Regions from separate parts of the Streptomyces sp. NPDC091376 genome, predicted to be linked through region 2. Evidence: riboswitches for the same ligand, from Rfam matches in the RefSeq annotation. Region 2 holds a riboswitch; each other region holds the start of a gene.
The links. A riboswitch is a leader RNA that binds a small molecule or an ion and turns the genes downstream of it on or off. The one in region 2 is predicted to bind cyclic di-AMP.
Positions count from the first base shown of each region.

Region 1: it holds a riboswitch for cyclic di-AMP, as region 2 does, so the genes downstream of both, ACIQMR_RS07715 (M23 family metallopeptidase) here and ACIQMR_RS20865 (transglycosylase family protein) in region 2, are expected to answer to the same signal.
Region 3: it holds a riboswitch for cyclic di-AMP, as region 2 does, so the genes downstream of both, ACIQMR_RS35630 (NlpC/P60 family protein) here and ACIQMR_RS20865 (transglycosylase family protein) in region 2, are expected to answer to the same signal.
Region 4: it holds a riboswitch for cyclic di-AMP, as region 2 does, so the genes downstream of both, ACIQMR_RS28315 (M23 family metallopeptidase) here and ACIQMR_RS20865 (transglycosylase family protein) in region 2, are expected to answer to the same signal.

Region 1 covers NZ_JBIVUF010000002.1:730,641-734,845, reverse strand. The annotation lists gene ACIQMR_RS07720 (PrsW family intramembrane metalloprotease) at 1-1,068, shown strand, start outside; gene ACIQMR_RS07715 (M23 family metallopeptidase) at 1,380-2,426, opposite strand; cyclic di-AMP (ydaO/yuaA leader) riboswitch at 2,438-2,573, opposite strand; gene ACIQMR_RS07710 (PP2C family protein-serine/threonine phosphatase) at 2,821-3,963, opposite strand.
Region 2 covers NZ_JBIVUF010000009.1:111,122-115,326, reverse strand. The annotation lists gene ACIQMR_RS20875 (cytochrome P450) at 1-549, shown strand, start outside; gene ACIQMR_RS20870 (transglycosylase family protein) at 707-1,651, shown strand; cyclic di-AMP (ydaO/yuaA leader) riboswitch at 1,909-2,073, shown strand; gene ACIQMR_RS20865 (transglycosylase family protein) at 2,077-2,730, shown strand; gene eno (phosphopyruvate hydratase) at 2,953-4,205, shown strand, end outside.
Region 3 covers NZ_JBIVUF010000029.1:20,591-24,795, reverse strand. The annotation lists gene pcrA (DNA helicase PcrA) at 1-1,586, opposite strand, end outside; cyclic di-AMP (ydaO/yuaA leader) riboswitch at 1,795-1,963, shown strand; gene ACIQMR_RS35630 (NlpC/P60 family protein) at 1,962-3,128, shown strand; gene ACIQMR_RS35625 (hypothetical protein) at 3,294-3,647, opposite strand; gene ACIQMR_RS35620 (NlpC/P60 family protein) at 3,901-4,205, shown strand, end outside.
Region 4 covers NZ_JBIVUF010000015.1:104,771-108,975, forward strand. The annotation lists gene ACIQMR_RS28310 (GntR family transcriptional regulator) at 111-788, opposite strand; gene ACIQMR_RS28315 (M23 family metallopeptidase) at 969-1,742, opposite strand; cyclic di-AMP (ydaO/yuaA leader) riboswitch at 1,755-1,920, opposite strand; gene ACIQMR_RS28320 (M16 family metallopeptidase) at 2,196-3,578, opposite strand; gene ACIQMR_RS28325 (M16 family metallopeptidase) at 3,596-4,205, opposite strand, start outside.

The DNA.
Region 1 (4,205 bases), on a different contig from region 2:
GTACCGCTGCTGATGGCGGCGTTCCGCTGGCTGGACCGCGTCGAGCCGGGTCCCTGGCGGAACCTCCTCTTCGCCTTCGCCTGGGGCGCCTGCGCGGCCGCCCTCGTGGCGATCATCGCGAACTCGTTCGCGACCCAGTGGATAGCCACCGCCACGGCCGACCCCACGCACGCGGACACGATCGGCGCAACCGTCATCGCCCCCGTGGTCGAGGAGAGCGCCAAGGCGACGGCCGTGCTGCTCATCTTCCTCTTCCGAAGACGGGACTTCACCGGCGTCGTCGACGGAGTCGTCGTCGCCGGCTTCACCGCGACCGGCTTCGCCTTCACCGAGAACATCCTGTATCTCGGCACCGCCTTCGGGGAGGACCAGCAGATCGGCGCGTCCGGTTTCGCCTCCGTCACGGCCGCGACGTTCTTCGTGCGGATCGTGATGTCGCCGTTCGCCCATCCGCTCTTCACCGTGCTGACGGGCATCGGCTTCGGCCTCGCCGCCGCCGGCGCACAGCGCCGGAAGTTCCGCAGGACCGTGCTGCCCCTGCTGGGCCTCGTCCTCTCCATCGGCATGCACGCGCTGTGGAACGGCTCAGGGGCTTTCGGCCCGTGGGGCTTCTACGCCGTGTACGCGGCGTTCATGGTGCCGGCCTTCGGCCTGCTGACCTGGCTGGCGGTCTGGACCCGGCAGCGCGAGCTGCGCACGGTCGCGGCCGAACTGCCCGCGTACGCGGCGGCGGGCTGGCTCGCCCCGGCCGAGCCGCACGCCCTGTCCTCCATGCGGGCCCGCACGATGGCCCGTGACATGGCGGGCCGTACGCAAGGCCGGGAGGCCGCCCGCGCCGTCTCCGAGTACGAGGTCTTCGCGACCTCCCTGGCCTTTCTGCGGCACCGGGCCCATCGGGGCGCGGCGGGCACGGACTTCGTCGCTCGTGAGCAGGAGCTGCTCCACCACCTCTGGCAGCGCAGGGACGTGGCGGGCCCCGCCCTGACGTACGCGGCCCGCGCGACGGGCCGGGTCTGGCAGCCGCCCCCGTATCTGGACTACGGGGGCTACAACCCGTACCGCGGCTAGGCCCTTCGGGCCGTCCTCGCGGCATGGCGTCCGGGCACGGCGGACCGGCGACCCAGGCGTCGGGGGGAGTGCGCCAGGGCCGCCGGCGACTTGGGGGAGGACGAGTACGCGTACGCACACGGGTGCGGCCCGGTCCGGCAAGAACCGGAACCGGGCCGCGACCTCGGGCGGCCGGAAGCCGACCCGGAAGAGCACAGAGAGGGAGATGCCTTCACAATCCTTGGCCGGAGAGCCCTCGGACGCAGAGACCCCGGACGCAGAGACCCCGGACGCAGAGGCCCCGGACGCAGAGACCCTTGGCCGGAAGGCCCTCAGACAGAGAGGCCCTTGCCGCGCAGCCACGCCGCCGGGTCCACGCCGTCGCCGCCCGCCGTGTGCACCTCCAGGTGCAGGTGCGGGCCGGTGACGTTGCCGGTGGCGCCAACGCGCCCGATGGTCTCCGACGTGGAGACCTTCTGCCCCACGCCGACGGTCATCGACGACAGGTGGCAGTACCAGACCTCGCTGCCGTCCTCGAGCTCGAGCACGATGCGGTAGCCGTACGAACCGGACCAGCCCGCCGACTTGATGGTCCCGCCGTGAACGGCCTTGACGGGCGTACCGGTCGGGGCCGCGAAGTCGAGACCCGTGTGGTAGCCGGAGGACCACATGGAACCGGACTGCCCGAAGGTGGAGGTGAGCGTGTACGACGAGGTCGGCAGCGAGTAGCTCGCGGCGAGCTTGGCGAGGCGCTCGGCCTCCGCCTTGCGCGCGGCCTCGGCCTCGGCCTTCGCCTTCGCCTCTGCGGCCACTTCGGCGGCCTCGGTCTGCTGCTTCTTCGCCTCGGCGGCTGCCTTCTCCGCGGCGGCCTTCTCGGCGGCCGCCTTCACCTCGGCCTCGGCGGCGGCCTGCTGCTGCTCGGCCTGCTGGAGGATCCGGGCGCGCAGCGCCTCGCCCGCGTCACCGGCGCCCTGGGCGCTGTCCGCCGCCGATTCGGAGGCGGCGAAGGCGGTGAGCGGTGCGTCGTTCCCGGCGTCCTGGTCGGAGTCGTCCGACATGAAGGAGCCCACGCCGGGTAGCGATCCGGGGTCCGGGAGGTTGTCCGTGATGGCGTCGGGGAGCGAGATGGAGACGGCCGGCTTGTCCTGCGCGGTGGCGATGCCGCCCGCGCCGACCGCGGCTATGACGCCGACGCCGAGAACGGTGGAGCTCCGGGCCAGTCCGTTGCGCTGCTTGACGACGCGGTGCCTGCCACGGACCGGACGGACCGATTCCTCGGTCGGGTTCCACTCCTCCGCCCCGGTGGCCGGTGTCCACTGGTCGCTCGGGACCCACTGTGTGGTGGGAGGCTCTTGGAGGGCAGGCTCGTTGGACGCCACGGAGGCGTGCTCCTTTCCTTCCTTCTCGCCTACCGGGTTAGCTGACGGGTTCGGAGCAGGAAGGTCTCCTACGAGCACGATGAAGTGCCCGATTCACCCCAATTGGTGGTTCCCCGGTTCCCTTGCGGAATTCGGCGCATGCGCACGGTGCCGTCTCTTGCGACGGCTGGGACGACCGCGCTGCGTTATCGAACGTTAATAGACACCGAGGTCGGATTCCAAGCCGTTCCCACTGATCGTTAACGACTTTGGCCTGGACTTACCAGCAACAAGAGGATCGAATCGGGCAAGTTGACCAACCCTCGATCCACCCGACTTTCCTGACGGTGTATCAAATGTTATGCGGAGCGGTGTCCTTCGATCACGGTCCGTGGCGCCCCCTCCACCGCACGGGTCACGGGACGACGGGCATCGTCCTGCGCCGCTCCGGCTGGCGCTCCCCCGGCCGCCCGACCGCGAGCAGCGCCATGTCGTCCGTCGACCTGCCGCGCGTATGCCGCCGTACGTCCTCGACGACCGCGTCCAGCAGCTCCTCCGGCCCGGGAAAGATCCGGCCGCTCAGCCGTGTGCGCGGATCGTAGAAAGCACCCTGCCTGTCCCGCGCCTCCGACAGGCCGTCCGTGTAGAGGAGGAGCGTGGCACCGGGCAGGTAGGGGGTCTCGTACGCCCGGTCCGGCCACGCGTCCAGGTCGCCCATGCCGAGCGGCAGGGCACGCTCGGGCGGCTCCAGCACCTCCAGCCCACCGTCCGCGCCCAGCAGCAGCGGCGGCGGATGACCCCGGTTGACGATCCTGACCAGGCCGCTCCCGTGCGGGATCTCCGCGAGCACCGCGGTGGTGAAACCCTCGAACGCGTCGAACCCGGAGCGCCCCGTGCCCGCGCGCGCCAGCGCCCGCTCCAGCCGCTGGGCGACACCCTCCAGCGAGGACTCCTGTTCTGCGGCCTCCCGGAACGCCCCGAGCACCACGGCCACCGCCTCGACCGCGTCCAGCCCCTTCCCCCGTACGTCGCCGACGACCAGCCGCACCCCGTGGGGAGTCTCCTGCACGGCGTACAGGTCTCCCCCGATGAAGGCGTCCCGCTGCGCCGCCTCGTACCGCGCCGCGACCAGGAGCCCGCCGATCCGTTCGTCCGGCGTGGGCAGCACGGCCCGCTGCGCGGCTTCCGCGATGACCCGCGCCGACGCGAGGCGTTCGCCGCTGCGGCGTACGACGTGGTTGATGAAGAGGGCCAGCACGGAGACCGTGAACACGGTCAGCAGCTCCGTCACGGCAGGGATCTCGCCGGCCCTGCTGTTGTAGGCGTGGAGCCCGGCCACCGTGGCGACGGAGGCGACGCCCGTCAGCAGCGTGTAGAGAGCGGAGAAGAAGGGAGCGGCGACCAGTGGCGCCGCGGCGAAGAGAGGCGAGGCGGTGAACGACTCCGGGGTGCCCAGATCGAAGAAGACCCCGGCCACGATCAGCAGCACCGGCAACGCTCCGACGACCTTACGGCCACCGTTGCGCCGCGGTCGTTCGTCGCGTTCTCGTTGCCCCACCAGTGGTCTCCTGCCAGGTCCGCCCGGCTGCGGACGGTACCGCGCCCTCTCCAGGCTGGCCGTAACCGCACCGCACGACGAATCGCCATCGGCCAACCGGACCAGCGGCCGGCGGCTGTGCCATTTTGCCCCTGACCGTGCCGACGTGCCATGCCGTTGTCCGTGTCGATGTGCCATGCCGTTGTGCCACGCCGTCGTCCGTGCTGTCGGCGTGCTGCCGGCCGTGCCGACGTCACCAGGGG
Region 2 (4,205 bases):
GCCGCGATGGCCTTCATCCTCCTCTTCGCCGGCTTCGAGACCACCGTCAACCTGATCGGCAACGGCACCTACGCCCTGCTGCGCGATCCGGACCAGCGCGCCCGTCTCCAGTCGTCCCTGGCCGCGGGCGACACCGGGCTGCTCGAAACCGGGGTCGAGGAGCTGCTGCGCTACGACGGGCCCGTGGAGCTCGCCACGTGGCGGTTCGCGACCGAGCCGCTCACGCTCGGCGGGCAGGACATCGGCGCCGGCGATCCGGTCCTCGTCGTGCTCGCCGCCGCCGACCGCGACCCCGAGCGCTTCCCGGACCCCGACACCCTCGACCTGGCCCGCCGGGACAACCAGCACCTCGGGTACGGGCACGGCATCCACTACTGCCTGGGCGCGCCGCTCGCGCGGCTCGAAGGGCAGACCGCGCTCGCGACCCTGCTCACCAGGTTGCCCGACTTGCGGCTTGCGGTGGATCCTTCCGATTTGCGGTGGCGTGGGGGGCTCATCATGCGTGGATTGCGCACTCTGCCCGTTGAGTTCACCGCCATCAAGAGCTGACGAGTCGTCAGGATTGTGACTTTCACGTGATCTCCGCTGCACCGACTTGTGACTGACGTTCGAGTGGGGCTACGTTCACCCCGACTCGGGGTCCTTGCCGAATCAACAGACTCGTGGGACCCGTGGGTTTTCTGTTGTCACACGGAAGGCACACCGCATGCGCTCCGGGAACGGCCGACACCGCCGACCTCGTCAGGCCCCCGCTCTCATCGTCGCGGCAGGGGTGACCGGATCGGCCATCGCCATCCCACTGCTCGGCGCAGGCGCCGCCTCCGCCGCGGACTCCGCCACCTGGGACCGCGTCGCGGACTGCGAGAGCGGCGGCGTGTGGAGCGCCGACCTCGGCAACGGTTACTACGGCGGCCTGCAGATGTCCCAGGAGACCTGGGAGGCGTACGGCGGGACGGCCTACGCGCCGCGCGCCGACCTCGCCAGCCGCGCCCAGCAGATCACGGTGGCCGAGGCGGTGCTGTCCGCCCAGGGTGACTCCGCCTGGCCGAGCTGCGGGGAGATCACCGGTCTCGTCACCGGCCTCCTGGGGGGCGGCACCGAGCCGGCCGGCGGGGACGCCTCCGCCACGCCGCAGAACGGTGGCACGAAGAGCCCCTCCTTCGGTGACGGGGCGGGCACGACGCCCGCGCCGGACACCGACGCCCCCGCCCCGTCCGGTTCCGGCGCCTCGAACGGTTCGCCGACGGCCGAGAAGCCCGCGGACGCTTCGGACGGGCCTTCCACCCCGGCCGGCTCCGGCAAGAGTGCGGACGCCTCGGGCGGCGAGGACGCAGCCGCGGACACGGGCTCCGGAAAGCATCGCGGTGGCGCCGCCGATGAGGACGAGACGGGCAATTCGGGCAATGACCGTAATTCCGGTCGTCATGCCTCACGAGATGACGCATCGGCACGAGACGGCGCCGCCGCGGGAGATGAGTACACCGTCCGTCCCGGCGACAACCTGTGGTCGATCGCCGACGTGAACGAGGTGCCCGGCGGCTGGCCCGCGCTCTACGAGGCGAACCAGGAAGTCGTCGGCTCCGACGCCGATCTCATCCTGCCTGGCCAGAGCCTCGATCTGGGCCTGGGGCAGGGGCAGTTGAAGGAGTAGTTCGGGCGCTTATGTCCGGTTCTGCGCAAGTGAGACATGAGTCTCTTCGTGTCAACTGGCGCGTCTCGTCGGCCAACTCCGGTCATCACGCCTCTCACCTGCGAAAACGGACATCCCTCCGCGTCAAATAGGTGTGGTTTCTCCCCGATGTTCGACTTTGAACATCGGGGAGAAGTGCGTTTACGGTCTGAACCGCTCGCCAATGCGGGCCCCGACGACCGCACGCCGAATCCTGCCGGCGGCCGCCGGGAACAGTCGTCGCGCAAGCGCCGAAGGCAGGAGCGGGGGACCCAAGGTAAGTGCCGGGCCCGCCCTTTGGGGCGGAACCGGCTTGGGGTGGAGCCGCGCGAACCTCGCGCGGCCGGGCAACTCACATGGCCCGAACCCGACAGCTCACCTCGCAGGCGTCGGTGAGGAGAAGTTCCATGCTGCTTTCCGGCAAGGGCAAGCACCGTCGCCCGTCCAAGGCCACTCGTATCGCCACGCTCGCCGGTGTCACCGGTGCGGCCATCGCCGCCCCGCTGATGGCCTCCGGTACGGCGTCCGCCGCCACCGCCTCCGAGTGGGACGCCGTCGCCCAGTGCGAGTCCGGCGGCAACTGGTCGATCAACACCGGCAACGGCTACTACGGCGGCCTGCAGTTCTCGGCCTCCACCTGGGCCGCGTACGGCGGCACCGCCTACGCCCAGACCGCCGCCCAGGCCTCGAAGGCCCAGCAGATCGAGATAGCCGAGAAGGTCCTCGACGGCCAGGGCAAGGGTGCCTGGCCGCACTGTGGCGTGGGCCTGTCCGACGCCGCGTACAACGGTGCCGCCCCGGCCGCCCCGAAGGCCGCCGAGCCCAAGGCCAAGGCCCCCGCCCCGAAGCGCGCCGAGGTCCCGACCACCCGCTCCGAGCGCCCCGCCGCCCCGGTCAAGAAGGGCGACGGCGAGTACACGGTCAAGGCCGGCGACACCCTCAGCAAGATCGCCGAGGCCGAGAAGGCCAAGGGCGGCTGGCAGAAGCTGTTCGAGCTGAACAAGGACATCGTCGAGGACGCGAACGTCATTCACCCCGGCCAGAAGCTCCACCTGAGCTGACGGGTCCGCACCCCCGTCCCCCCGGCTCCCCGGCCCGGCGCGCCATCCCCCGTACGCGCCGGGCCGGGGTTTCTGTCTGTTTGTTCCCCTTTTTCGTCCCACGGGGCGGGCAGCGGCAGGCCGATGCGCGTGGGGCGGTTAGGCTCTTGTCGCAAGGCCAAAGAGACCCTGCACTGACCCTGCTCCGCATGCGTCACATTCAGCGTCACATCCCAGAAGGAGATGCTCGTGCCGTCCATCGACGTCGTCGTAGCCCGGGAAATCCTGGACTCCCGAGGCAACCCCACGGTCGAGGTCGAGGTCGGCCTCGACGACGGCAGCACCGGCCGTGCTGCCGTTCCGTCCGGTGCGTCCACCGGTGCGTTCGAGGCCCTCGAGCTCCGCGACGGTGACCAGAACCGCTACATGGGCAAGGGTGTCGAGAAGGCCGTCCTCGCCGTCATCGAGCAGATCGGCCCGGAGCTCGTCGGGTACGACGCCACCGAGCAGCGCCTGATCGACCAGGCGATGTTCGACCTGGACGCCACCCCGGACAAGTCCTCCCTCGGCGCCAACGCCATCCTCGGTGTCTCCCTCGCCGTCGCGCACGCCGCGTCCGAGGCCTCCGACCTCCCGCTGTTCCGCTACCTCGGCGGCCCGAACGCGCACCTGCTGCCCGTTCCGATGATGAACATCCTGAACGGCGGCTCGCACGCCGACTCCAACGTGGACATCCAGGAGTTCATGATCGCGCCCGTCGGCGCGGAGTCCTTCTCCGAGGCCCTGCGCTGGGGCACCGAGGTCTACCACACCCTGAAGAAGGTGCTGAAGGAGAAGGGCCTGTCGACCGGCCTCGGCGACGAGGGCGGCTTCGCCCCGAACCTCGGCTCCAACCGCGAGGCCCTCGACCTCATCCTCGAGGCCATCAAGCAGGCCGGCTACGCGCCCGGCAGGGACATCGCGCTCGCGCTCGACGTCGCCGCCTCCGAGTTCTACAAGGACGGCTCCTACGAGTTCGAGGGCAAGTCCCGCTCGGCCGCGGAGATGACCGAGTACTACGAGGAGCTCGTCGCCGCCTACCCGCTGGTCTCCATCGAGGACCCGCTGTTCGAGGACGACTGGGCCGGCTGGAAGGTCATCACCGACAAGCTCGGCTCCAAGGTGCAGCTGGTCGGCGACGACCTGTTCGTCACCAACCCGGAGCGCCTCGCCCGCGGCATCGAGGACGGCGCCGCCAACGCGCTCCTGGTCAAGGTCAACCAGATCGGTTCGCTGACCGAGACCCTGGACGCCGTCGAGCTGGCCCAGCGCAGCGGCTTCAAGTGCATGATGTCCCACCGCTCCGGCGAGACCGAGGACGTCACCATCGCCGACCTGGCCGTCGCCACCAACTGCGGCCAGATCAAGACCGGCGCCCCGGCCCGCTCCGAGCGCGTCGCCAAGTACAACCAGCTGCTGCGCATCGAGGAGATCCTCGACGACGCGGCGGAGTACGC
Region 3 (4,205 bases), on a different contig from region 2:
ACGGCGTTGGCCGAACGGGCCGCCATGCCGTACGCCTCGTCCACGCGGCGCAGCGCCTGCGGGAACGTGATCTTCTCCCTCAGCGCCAGCGCGTCGATCATCGCCTCCGCGCGATCGCCGATGCCGCGCTTCGGGACGTTGAGGATGCGGCGCAGCGGGACGTTGTCCTCGGGGTTGGCGAGGACCCGCAGATACGCCAGGACGTCCCGGACCTCCTTGCGCTCGTAGAAGCGCACACCGCCGACGACCTTGTAGGGCAGGCCGACGCGGATGAAGATCTCTTCGAAGACACGGGACTGGGCGTTCGTCCGGTAGAAGACGGCGACATCGCCTGCCTTGGCCTCGCCCGCGTCCGTCAGCCGGTCGATCTCGTCGGCGACGAACTGCGCCTCGTCGTGCTCGGTGTCCGCGACATAGCCGGCGATCTGCGCTCCGGCACCGGCATTCGTCCACAGGTTCTTGGGGCGACGGCTCTCGTTGCGCTCGATGACGGCGTTGGCGGCGGAGAGGATGGTCTGGGTCGAGCGGTAGTTCTGCTCGAGCAGGATCGTGGTCGCGTCCGGGTAGTCCTCCTCGAACTGGAGGATGTTGCGGATCGTGGCACCACGGAATGCGTAGATCGACTGGTCGGCGTCGCCGACGACGCACAGCTCGGCCGGGGCCAGGTCCTCATACCCCTCCCCCACCAGCTCGCGCACCAGCGTGTACTGGGCGTGGTTGGTGTCCTGGTACTCGTCGACCAGGACGTGGCGGAAGCGACGCCGGTAGTGCTCGGCGACGTCCGGGAACGCCTGGAGCAGATGGACCGTGGTCATGATGATGTCGTCGAAGTCCAGCGCGTTGGCCTCGCGCAGCCGCGACTGGTACATCCGGTAGGCCTCCGCGAGCGACTTCTCAAACCCGTCGGCTGCCTGGTCGGCGAAGGTCTCCTCGTCGATCAGCTCGTTCTTCAGGTTCGAGACCTTGGCGTTGAAGGACTTCGGCGGAAACTTCTTCGGGTCCAGGTCGAGATCACGGCAGACCAGGGCCATGAGCCGCTTGGAGTCGGCGGCGTCGTAGATCGAGAACGACGAGGTGAAGCCGAGCTTCTTGCTCTCGCGGCGCAGGATGCGCACGCAAGCGCTGTGGAAGGTGGAGACCCACATGGCGTTGGCGCGCGGGCCGACGAGATGCTCGACGCGCTCCTTCATCTCGCCCGCGGCCTTGTTCGTGAACGTGATCGCCAGGATCTGGCCGGGGTGGACATTGCGGGTCGCCAGCAGATGGGCGATCCGGTGGGTCAGCACTCGGGTCTTGCCGGAGCCCGCGCCGGCCACGATGAGCAGCGGCGAGCCCGTGTGCACGACGGCGGCGCGCTGCTGCTCGTTCAGCCCTTCGAGCAGCGCGGCCGGGTCCACGACGGGGCGCGGGGCGCCGTCTCTGTAGTACGCGCCCCCGGACGGAGGCACGTCGAACGTGCCCTCGAAGAGGTCGTGCGGGACCTCCTCGTGGGGCGCGTGCTCGTCGTGCTCGGGGGGCGGGGGGCCCTCCGAGGCCGAGGTGCGCTGGAGGTCCGCCAGGAAGCTGTCGTCAAAGAGGCTGCTCATCGCTTTACGAGTCTAGGCCGCTCCACTGACAGCCCGCCGCCGCCTTCACCACACTCGCCACGAACACACACGGTCACATCGGAGCACACAGCGCTAAGGTCACGAAAATGTATCGGGCATATCGAACATCCGCCTTCACAGCAGCACCACACTTTGGCTAGCGTGCTCGCCCAGGCAGCCCGTACCCCCATCGGCGAACCACGCCAACCGGGTCGCCACGCCGAATCCGTCATTCCCTCGCGGGAGTTCGGAACCGGGGACCCACCATTTGTGCACAACTGGGGTGAATCGGGCCGCGTTTCCCACGGCCCGTAGGACAGCCTTCCGTTCCGTCCGAACCCGACAGCTAACCCGGTAGGCGGTCCACGGAAGGAGATGCCGGCCTTGGCGTCGCACCGCAAGCCGCGCAGCCGTACCCGCACCAACTCCCCCGCCGTCGGGTTGACGACGGCCGCCATAGCGAGCGTCTCGCTCCTCTCGGCACAGAGCGCGACAGCCGACCCGCGGCCCAGCATCGACGAGGTCCAGAAGAAGGTCGACGACCTCTACCGGCAGGCGGGTTCCGCGACCCAGGAGTACAACAGGGCCAAGGAAGCCACTGAGAAGCAGCGCCGCACGGTGGACCGTGTCCTCGACGACGTCGCCAAGCGCACGGACTCCCTCAACGAGTCCCGCCGCGCCCTCGGCAGCTACGCGGCCGCGCAGTACCGCACCGGCGCGGTCACCCCGACCGCCGCGCTGCTCTTCGCCGACAGCCCGCAGGCCTACTTCGAGCAGTCACAGCTCATGGACCGGCTGACCGAGCAGCAGCGCAGCACCATCACCGAGTTCGAGGCCGAACAGGCCGCGGCGGCGAAGCAACGGGCGCAGGCCACCAAGAGCCTGGAGTCGCTGACGGCCTCGCAGCAGTCGCTGCGCACCAGCAAGCAGACCGTCCAGACGAAGCTCGCCGAGGCGCGTGAACTGCTGTCGCAGCTGACCGCCGAGGAGAAGGCGCGGCTCGCGGAGCTGGAGCGCAAGCGCGAGGAGGAGGCCCGCCGCAAGGCCGAGGCGAGGGCCAAGGCGGAAGCGGAGGCCGAGGCCGAGCGGCAGCGCCAGGAGCGCGAACAGCAGGAGCAGGCGGGCTCCGGCACGGGTACGGGTACGGGTACGGACACGGGGTCCGGCACCGGCACCGCCGGCGGCACGTACGCCGCCAAGGCCGAGAAGGTCCTGTCCTTCGCCCGCGCCCAGATCGGCAAGCCGTACGTCTGGGGCGCGACCGGCCCGAGCTCCTTCGACTGCTCCGGGCTCACCCAGGCCGCCTGGAAGGCCGCGGGCGTCGACCTGCCCCGCACCACCTGGGACCAGGTGAAGGCCGGACAGAGCGTGGCGACGGCGGACCTGCTCCCCGGGGACCTGGTCTTCTTCTACGACGACATCAGCCACGTCGGCATCTACATCGGCGACGGCAAGATGATCCACGCCCCGAAGCCGGGAGCGAACGTCCGCGAGGAGTCGATCTACTACATGCCGATCTACGGGAGCGTCCGCCCCGCGTAGCCGGGAGACACAGACGCGGCGAGGGGTCCGGGGCAGTCCCCGGACCCCTCGCCGCATCACGGCCGCAACCTCACGTACTCAGCCTCACGTACTCGGCCTCATGTCACAGGCTCATGTCCACGACCTCGGCCTCATGTTCACGGCCTCATGTTCACGGCCTCGCGCTCACGTCCACAGCGTCGCGATGAAGATGTTCGCCAGTGTCAGACCGCCCACTGCCGCGAACATGCCCTTGTCCACCTTCTCCTCGTCCCGCTTCACGTAGACGAGCGCGAGGATGACGACGAGCACGGCCAGCTTGATACCGATCTTGAGGTTGTTCACCGGCTGGTCGTCCGCCTGGTTGAGTCCCACCAGCGCCACGCCCGTCACCAGCATGGTCAGCGCGCCGTGCAGCATCGCGGGAGTGAAGCGCGCCGTCCCCTCGCCCATGGCCTTCATCTGGGTCAGAAAGCCGCCGAGCAGCGACGCGATACCGATGATGTGCAGGGCGACGAAGACATTGATGAGTACGTCCATGGCACCGGAGCCTAGCCGTACGGTCCCAAAGCGAACCCCGGCGGTCCTTCTGGCGCCAATAACGGTCATGGCGCCACTTCGCCGTAACCCGGCGGTCTAGCGTCCTCCACCAGGTGACCGGCTCCCATCCACCGTCCCGTACCCGGGCGGCAGTCGGTCGCCCCCGCCGAAAGACCCGGCGGTGGACCGCTCCCCCTGTGCGGTCCGCCGCCGGTACCCGCACCGGCGGACTCCGACGGAAGGACTGGCCCTCGTGGCAGCGCACCGCAAACCGAGGCAGCGCACGCTTCCCGGCTCAGCCGCCCGCTTCTCCGCCACCCTCGCGCTCGCCGGCGCGACGGCCGCCACCGCCTTCGAGGGCTCCGGGCACGCCGAGCCCCTGCTCACCCCGGACGAGGTGAAGGCCAAGGCGGACCGGCTCTACGAGGAGGCGGAGGCCGCGACCGAGAAGTACAACGGGGCCAAGGAGAAGGCCGACGCGGCGCGGACGGCGGCCAACGCGCTCCGCGACGAGGCGGCGCGGCGCACCCAGCGCCTCAACGCCTCGCGCAACGCCCT
Region 4 (4,205 bases), on a different contig from region 2:
TCCGGGTGCCGCGGCTCCGCTGTTTGTACGCGTGCCTAGGCGCCCCTTTTCGGGGGCAGCACGAAACCGGCCCCTGGAATTCCTCTCGCTCTTCGTATACGGCGTCGTTGTTAAAGGCGGCCGCCCGCCGTGTTTACGGAATGTTGCGAGGACCTCACACCGGCGGGAATCCGCAGCCGGTGCGCACCGGTCGTCCGTTCGGCGTGCAGGGCGGTGAGGGCCCGCGCCCGCTCCGCGTCGCCGCGCGCCACCGCGTCGACGATCGCGCCGTGCTCGGCCCAGGCCTCCACCGGCCGGGCGGGCGGCTCGACCGCGTACATCCAGGCGATCTTGTGCCGGAGCTGCGTGAGCAGGGCGGTGAGCCCCGGGCTTCCGCAGGCCTGCGCGAGTGTCTCGTGGAACCATGCGCCGAGCGAGCGCAGATCGTCGCCCTGCCCCCGCCGCGCCCGGTCCTGGCCGAGTCTGACCAGGCCGCGCAGCACCTTGAGATGGGCCTCCGAGCGCCGCTGGGCGGCCCGCGCGGCGCCGAGCGGCTCCAGCAGCAGCCTGATCTCCAGCAGATCGGCGGCCTCCTGCTCGGTGGGCTCGGCGACACACGCGCCGGCGTGCCGGCGAGTGACGACGAAGCCCTCCGACTCCAGGGTGCGCAGTGCCTCGCGGACCGGGACGCGCGAGACGCCGTAGCGGCGCGCCAACTGCTCCTCGGTGAGCCGGCTGCCGCGCTCGAAGGCGCCGGAGACGATGTCGTCGCGGATCGCCGTGCACACCGAGCGGGCAGGAATGCGCATACCGAACCTCCGCTTTAATCGCCGCGAAACCCAGTCGAGCGACGCCTGTTCGGCGACTCTATTCCAGGTGGCGCGATTTTCCGAAGGCCCCGAGGAATCCGCGGATATCTTTTGGCCGGAATACGCCGAAGACCCCGGCTCGGGAGGAACCGAACCGGGGCCTTGACGGAAGCGGGAGGGTCAGACCGCGACGCCGTGCGCACGCAGATAGGCGATCGGGTCGATGTCCGAGCCGTAGTCGGCGCCGGTCCTCGCCTCGAAGTGAAGGTGCGGGCCGGACGAGTTGCCGGTCGACCCGGAGCGGCCGATCTGCTGACCCGGGGTGACGCTCTGCCCGACCGAGACGCCGATCGAGGAGAGGTGACCGTACTGGGTGTACGTGCCGTCGTGCATCCGGATGACGACGTTGTTGCCGTACGCGCCGCCCCAGCCGGCCTCGACGACCGTGCCCATGCCGACGGCGACGACCTTGGTGCCGGAGGCGGCGTGGAAGTCGATCCCGGTGTGGCTGCCGGAGGACCACTGTCCGCCGCCGGCGTGGTAGCTGGTGCTGACGTAGGAGCCGGCGACCGGGAGCGTGTAGGTCAGCAGGCGCTTGCGCTCGGCCTCGCGGGCGGCGCGCTCACGGGCCTCACGGGCCTCCTTGACGCGGACCTCCGCCTTGCGCTTGGCCTCGGCCTCGGCCCGCGCCTGCTCGGCGGCCAGGGCGGCCTCCTGCTGCTGGGCGTCGGCCTGGGCGCCGATCTGGTCGGCGAGCGAGTCACTGGCGACGATGGCCTGGGTCAGGCCGGTGTCCTCCGCGGGGCGGATGTCCGCCTCGGCGGCGAGCGCCGGGGAGGCGAGGGTGCCGATGACGCCGGTGGTCGCGATGGCGGCGACGGACGCGACGCCCGCGCTCCTGCGCGACAGGCGGCTCGGACCACGATGCTTCCCGGTGGCACGGGTGAACGCCATGTAGTGGCTGATCCTTTCCTTCCTTCTCGCCTACCGGGTTAGCTGACGGGTTCGGAGCAGGAAGGTCTCCTACGGGCCCCTCCGCACGGGTGCGAAGGCGTCCGATTCACCCCAGGGGGACATGTGGGTCCCCGGCTCCCCAGGCTCACGCCCGACGGGGACTCGGCGATGGCTGTCCGATGCCGCGGGTGCGGCGCGTACGACTGGCGGACAGCGCAGAAGACGCTAAGCCGATCTTCGCGCAATCACCAAACAGACACCGGCATTTGTAGTGCACGCCACAGGGCAGACACATCGCCTCCCCAATAAAACGGACATACGGGAAGGCCCCGTTGGCGGGGCCAACGGGGCCTTCTGCGGTCCGCCCGGGGTCCGGGGGATGTCCTGCCGGGCGACCGGCCGGACGCCGGACGGGGCTCCGGTGGACGTCCGGTCGGCGTCCGGAACGGTCAATCAGCCAGTGACAACGGTCACTTCACCGATGCCGAGGGCCCGGACGGGCTCCTCGATCAGGGCGGCGTCCCCGACGAGGACGGTGACGAGCCGGTCCACCGGGAAGGCGTTGACGGCCGCGGCGGTCGCCTCGACCGTGCCGGTCTCGGCCAGCCGCGCGTACATCTGGGCCTGGAAGTCGTCCGGGAGGTGCTGCTCGACCTGGTCGGCCAGCGTGCCCGCCACGGACGCCGCCGTCTCGTACTTCAGCGGGGCCACACCCACCAGGTTCTGCACGGCCACATCGCGCTCCGCGTCGGTCAGCCCCTCCGCGGCGAGGGTGCGCAGCACCTTCCAGAGGTCGTCGAGCGCGGGGCCGGTGTTCGGGGTGTCGACCGAGCCGCTGATCGCGAGCATCGACGCACCGGTGGCCCCGCCCGGGGACGAGGGCGCGGCGGAGCGCAGCACCTGCCCGAAGGCCCGCACACCGTACGTGTAGCCCTTCTCCTCGCGCAGGACGCGGTCCAGGCGGGAGGTGAGCGTGCCGCCGAGGCAGTACGTGCCGAGGACCTGGGCCGCCCAGACCCGGTCGTGCCGGTCGGGGCCGATCCGGCCGATCAGCAGCTGCGTCTGGACCGCGCCGGGGCGGTCGACGATGACGACCCGGCCCCTGTCGTCGGCGGTGATCGGCGGCATCGGACGGCTCTCGGCCGTGTCACCGGTCCAGCCGCCGAGCGTGTCGGCCAGCACGGCGTCCACATCGACACCCGCGAGGTCGCCGACGATCACGGTGGTGGCCGTGGCGGGCCGGACGTGCGCCTCGTAGAAGGCCCGTACGGCGCCGGAGTCGATGCGCTCCACGGTCTCCTCCGAGCCCTGGCGGGGCCGGGACATCCGGGAGGAGGCGGGAAACAGCTGCCTGGAGAGCTCCTTGGCCGCGCGGCGGGCCGGATTGGCCGTCTCGTGCGGAATCTCGTCCAGCCGGTTCCGTACGAGCCGCTCGACCTCGCTGTCGGCGAACAGCGGGGCCCGCAGCGCCTCGGCGAGCAGCCCGAGGGCCTTCGTGAGCCGGGAGACCGGCACCTCCAGGGAGATGCGGACGCCCGGGTGGTCGGCGTGCGCGTCGAGCGTGGCGCCGCAGCGCTCCAGCTCGGCCGCGAACTCCTCCGCCGTGTGCTTGTCGGTGCCCTCGGACAGCGCCCGCGCCATGATCGTGGCGACGCCGTCCAGGCCCTCGGGCTCGGCGTCCAGCGGGGCGTCGAGGAAGATCTCGACGGCCACGACCTGCTGGCCGGGGCGGTGGCAGCGCAGCACGGTCAGCCCGTTGTCGAGCGTTCCACGCTCGGGGGCGGGGAAGGCCCACGGCTTGGCCTCGCCGGCCTGCGGCTGCGGATGGAAGTCCATGGTCACGGCAGCGTCGGTCACTGGTCCGCCCCCTCTGCGTCGTCGTTGTCCTCGGCGTCCTCGGCCGCGACGGGCTCATAGACCAGCACCGCCCTGTTGTCCGGGCGCAGCCGGGCCTGGGCGACGGCCTGCACCTCCTCGGCGGTGATGTCGAGCACCCGCCGGACGGCGCTGAGCGCCAGCTGGGGGTCGCCGAACAGCACGGCGTACCGGCACAGTTCGTCGGCGCGGCCCGCGACCGTGCCGAGCCGGTCCAGCCATTCGCGCTCCAGCTGGGCCTGCGCGCGCTCCATCTCCTCGGCCGTGGGGCCCTCGGCGGCGAACCGGGCCAGCTCGTCGTCGACGGCGGCCTCGATGTCCGGCACCTCGACGCCGGCGGACGTCTTCACGTCCAGCCAGCCGAGCGAGGGCGCGCCGGCCAGGCGCAGCAGTCCGAAGCCCGCGGCGACGGCCGTACGGTCGTGACGCACCAGACGGTTGTGCAGCCGGGACGACTCGCCGCCGCCGAGGACGGTCAGCGCCAGGTCGGCCGCGTCGCATTCGCGGCTGCCGTCGTGGGGCAGCCGGTAGGCGGCCATCAGCGCGCGGGCCGGGACCTCCTCCTCCACGACCTCGCGCAGCTGCTCC